Regions from separate parts of the Limnomicrobium aquaticum genome, predicted to be linked through region 1. Evidence: predicted binding sites of a transcription regulator. Region 1 holds the regulator's gene; the other holds the start of a gene.
The links. The regulator HrcA, encoded in region 1, represses chaperone genes, less so after heat shock. The targets are predictions, from matches to a motif close to GTTAGCACTCNCNNNNNGNGAGTGCTAAC.
Positions count from the first base shown of each region.

Region 2: a site for HrcA is predicted at 1,433-1,461, ahead of groES (co-chaperone GroES). Genes of this name have one in related genera too.

Region 1 is NZ_JBEPMB010000002.1:283,076-285,276, reverse strand. It holds gene grpE (nucleotide exchange factor GrpE) at 1-313, opposite strand, end outside; gene hrcA (heat-inducible transcriptional repressor HrcA) at 436-1,530, opposite strand; gene rph (ribonuclease PH) at 1,682-2,201, shown strand, end outside.
Region 2 is NZ_JBEPMB010000006.1:220,452-222,652, reverse strand. It holds gene groL (chaperonin GroEL) at 1-1,015, opposite strand, end outside; gene groES (co-chaperone GroES) at 1,084-1,380, opposite strand; gene ABID16_RS17940 (hypothetical protein) at 1,565-1,717, opposite strand; gene ABID16_RS17935 (TIGR01459 family HAD-type hydrolase) at 1,873-2,201, shown strand, end outside.

The DNA of each region.
Region 1 (2,201 bases):
GGATGGCATCCAGCGCGCGACGCAGGTTGTCGGAGACACCGAGCATGTCGCGGGCGAAGCTCGCGATCGCGTAAGACTTGGCGTCCTTGACATCGCGCTCGGTGCGACGGCGCAGGTTGTCCATTTCAGCGGCGAGACGCAGATAGCGGTCGCGCAGATCGGCGTTTTCCGCCTTGAGGAATTCGATCGGATCCGGCTCCTGTTCGGCAGCTTTTGCTTCAGCCTCAGCGGCCTCGGTAATCACGGCTTCGGCGTCTGCGCCGAGTTCCGTTGCCGCTTCGTCAGGTCCGTTCTTCTTCGTGTCGTCGGTCATGACGGTCTCCAGATGATAGTTTGCTTATCGCGTTTTGGGGGTTGCGCCCGATATCGATGTTCAGGCTCGAAAAATCAAGGCTTCAAAGCCGACTTGTTGACAATCGGACTGTTTGTTCGATGTCAGCCGGGCGAACTCAGCTTGGAAATCAGTTGCGCCGTGTAGTCTACCATCGGGACGATGCGCGCATAGTTGAGCCGGGTCGGGCCGATCACACCCACCGCGCCGACGATCTTCTGCTCGCTGTCACGATAGGGCGCGACGATCAGCGAGGAGCCGGAAAGCGAGAAGAGCTTGTTTTCCGAGCCGATGAAGATGCGCACCCCCGGCCCCGTTTCGGCGAGGTTCAGAAGGTCGATCAGACTTTCCTTGCGCTCCAGATCATCGAAGAGCATGCGCAGGCGATCGATATCGGCCTGGTCGTCGAGCCCTTCGATGAGGTTGGATTGTCCGCGCACGATGAGCCGCGATGTCTGGTCAAGCTCGCTCGTGCCGGACCAGACGGCGAGACCGCGCTCGACGAGATCCTGCGACAGCGTATCGAGCTCGGTCTGAATCGTTTTACGAATGACCTCTGTCTGATTGCGGATTTCCGCCAGCGTGTAGCCAGAAACATGCGCATTCAGGAAATTGGCCGCTTCGGTAAGTTGCGAACTCGTGGTACCCGCAGGCAATTCAATGATACGGTTTTCAACCTCGTCATGCTCGCCAACCAGAACGGCAAGCGCCTTGGTTGGCCCCAGCCGGACGAATTCGACATGGCGGAGAACCGGATCGTTCTTCGTGGTGACCACCAGGCCCGCGCCGCGCGACATGCCGGAGAGCATGCGGCTTGCCTCGCTCAACAGATTGTCTGCCTGCGGGCCTCGCTCGGCAGAGCGCATCTGCGCCTCGATGGAGGTCCGTTCTTCCGGCGACAAATCGCCGACCTGCATGAAGGCATCGACGAAGAAGCGCAGCCCCAGCTGTGTCGGCAGGCGGCCGGCGCTGATGTGCGGCGAATAGATGAGGCCCAGTTCCTCCAGATCGCTCATCACGTTGCGCACGGAGGCGGGCGAGAGCGACATGGGCAGAAGGCGCGAGAGATTGCGCGAGCCAAGCGGCTCGCCGTTCTGCAGATAGGTTTCCACAATGCGCCGGAAAATCTCGCCCGAGCGCTCATCCAGCGTGCGGCCCGTATCCAGCGTCTGACCGATCCGTCTATCCCAACCGATCATGTGCCCTGCATGCTCTCCACCAGTCCTTGGTGTTGAAATATAAACATCGACGGCGTCTGCGCAAACAGGATTTGAAAACCGGAGCGCCGTTTTTCTTTGCAAATGGCGGGTTCGGGTCTTAGAAGAGCGCAAAACAATCAAGGAGACATCCATGAGGCCTTCCGGACGCAAGACCGACCAGATGCGCAAGGTGACGTTTGAGCGCGGTGTATCCAAGCACGCCGAAGGTTCCTGCCTCGTCAAGTTCGGCGATACGCATGTTCTGTGCACGGCCAGCCTTGAAGACAAGACGCCGCCGTGGTTGAGGAATTCCGGCAAGGGCTGGGTAACGGCCGAATACGGCATGCTGCCGCGCGCCACCGGCGATCGCATGAAGCGCGAAGCCGCCAGCGGCAAGCAGGGCGGACGCACGCTGGAGATCCAGCGCCTCATCGGCCGCTCGCTGCGTGCCGTGGTCGATCTCGAAGCGCTCGGCGAACGCCAGATCACCGTCGACTGCGACGTGATCCAGGCGGATGGCGGCACACGCACGGCCTCGATCACCGGCGGCTGGATCGCGCTGCGCGACTGCCTGAAATGGATGGAAACGCGCGGCATGATCAAGATGGATCGCGTGCTGAAGGACCATGTCGCGGCAATTTCCTGCGGCATCTTCGCGAACCAGCCGGTCA
Region 2 (2,201 bases), on a different contig from region 1:
TGGCGCCAGCGCCGTCGACAATCGTCGTGTTTTCCTTGGAGATCGAAACCTTCTTGGAACGGCCGAGCATGTCGAGCGTAACGTTTTCGAGCTTGATGCCGAGGTCTTCGGAGATGACAGTGCCGCCCGTCAGGATGGCGATGTCTTCCAGCATGGCCTTGCGGCGGTCGCCGAAGCCCGGAGCCTTGACGGCAGCGATCTTGAGGCCGCCACGCAGCTTGTTGACGACGAGGGTCGCAAGCGCTTCGCCTTCGACGTCTTCAGCGATGATGAGGAGCGGCTTGCCGGTCTGCACAACGGCTTCGAGAACCGGGAGCATCGCCTGCAGGTTCGAGAGCTTCTTCTCGTGGAGGAGAATGAAGACGTCTTCGAGGTCAGCGACCATCTTTTCCGGGTTGGTCACGAAGTAGGGCGACAGGTAGCCGCGGTCGAACTGCATGCCTTCGACGACTTCGAGTTCGGTTTCGGCGGTCTTGGCTTCTTCGACCGTGATGACGCCTTCGTTGCCAACGCGCTGCATGGCTTCCGCGATGTCGCGGCCAACCTGTGCGTCGCCGTTTGCAGAGATCGTGCCGACCTGTGCGACTTCTTCCGACGTGTTGATCTTCTTGGCCTTGGCCTGGAGATCCTTCACGACTTCGGACACGGCGAGGTCGATACCGCGCTTCAGGTCCATCGGGTTCATGCCGGCAGCAACAGCCTTCTGGCCTTCGCGAACGATCGCCTGGGCCAGAACGGTTGCGGTCGTGGTGCCGTCGCCGGCGATGTCGTTGGTCTTCGAAGCAACTTCGCGGACCATCTGGGCGCCCATGTTTTCGAACTTGTCTTCGAGTTCGATTTCCTTGGCGACCGATACACCGTCCTTGGTGATGCGCGGAGCGCCGAAGGACTTGTCGATAACAACGTTACGACCCTTCGGGCCGAGCGTGACCTTTACGGCATCGGCGAGGATGTCGACGCCGCGCAGCATCTTCTCGCGTGCAGAGCGGCCGAATTTGACTTCTTTAGCAGCCATTTGAAAAACTCCCGGGGCGCTTGCCCCATTTCAAGACTTCTGGAAAGGGTGACGAAAGGCGCCGGCGATCAGCCGATAACGCCCATGATGTCGGCTTCCTTCATGATCAGAAGGTCTTCGCCGTTCACCTTGACTTCAGTGCCGGACCACTTGCCGAACAGAACGCGGTCGCCGACCTTGACGTCGAGAGCGACAACTTCGCCATTGTCCTTGCGGGCGCCCGAACCGACGGCGACGATTTCGCCTTCAGCCGGCTTTTCCTTGGCGGTGTCCGGAATGATGATGCCGCCACGGGTCTTTTCTTCAGATTCGACGCGACGAACAACGACGCGGTCGTGAAGCGGACGGAAAGAGATGCTTGCCATTCTTGAATCCTCGATCAAATGACAGAGAAGGTGTGTTACCTACCCGAATGTTATTAGCACTCGCACTCGGCGAGTGCTAGCGAGGGAGAAATAGGAAAGGGCCGTCCTTGAGTCAAGAACGGCCCATCCGAAATTTTCGCGAATTTTTGATGAAGGTTAAAGGCCGGGCAACCGGGGCTGCGGCCTATTTCTTCTCGATAGAAACGCCCTGTTCGCCGATCTTCAGCTGAACGGTGTCCTCTTTCTGCTTCTCGTTATAGATATAGGCACTCATGCCCACAACGACGACGACAAGCGCGCCAACGATCACGTAGAGGAAGCTGTTTCTGTTCTGCAAGGGCAATGTCCTTATGAAACGGGTTGAACTCGATGGCTCGTAAATGAACGAAACGAACTTTTGTTCCCCGATGTTTCGCGCTGCAGCGATAGGCCCTTGCCAAGTCTTCGCCGGTTTGCGATTTGACCGGGTGAGAATATTTGAGGTTTTGACGAATGGCCGAACGGATTGGCGGACTTGCGGACATTTCCGCCCGGTATGATGTGATCCTGTGCGATGTATGGGGCGTTCTTCATAATGGCATCGACCCGTTTCCCTTCGCAGGCATGGCGCTGAGCGCGGCCCGAGGGGCGGGGGCAATGGTCGTTCTGGTCACGAATTCCCCGCGTCCGCGACCCGGTGTCGAAACACAGCTTGGCGCCATCGGCGTGCTCGATACGGCCTATGACAGCATTATCACCTCGGGCGACGTGACCCGCCGCCTGATTGCCGAGGGCCCGCGCAAGGTCTTTCTGCTGGGCCCCGAGCGCGACCTGCCGCTTCT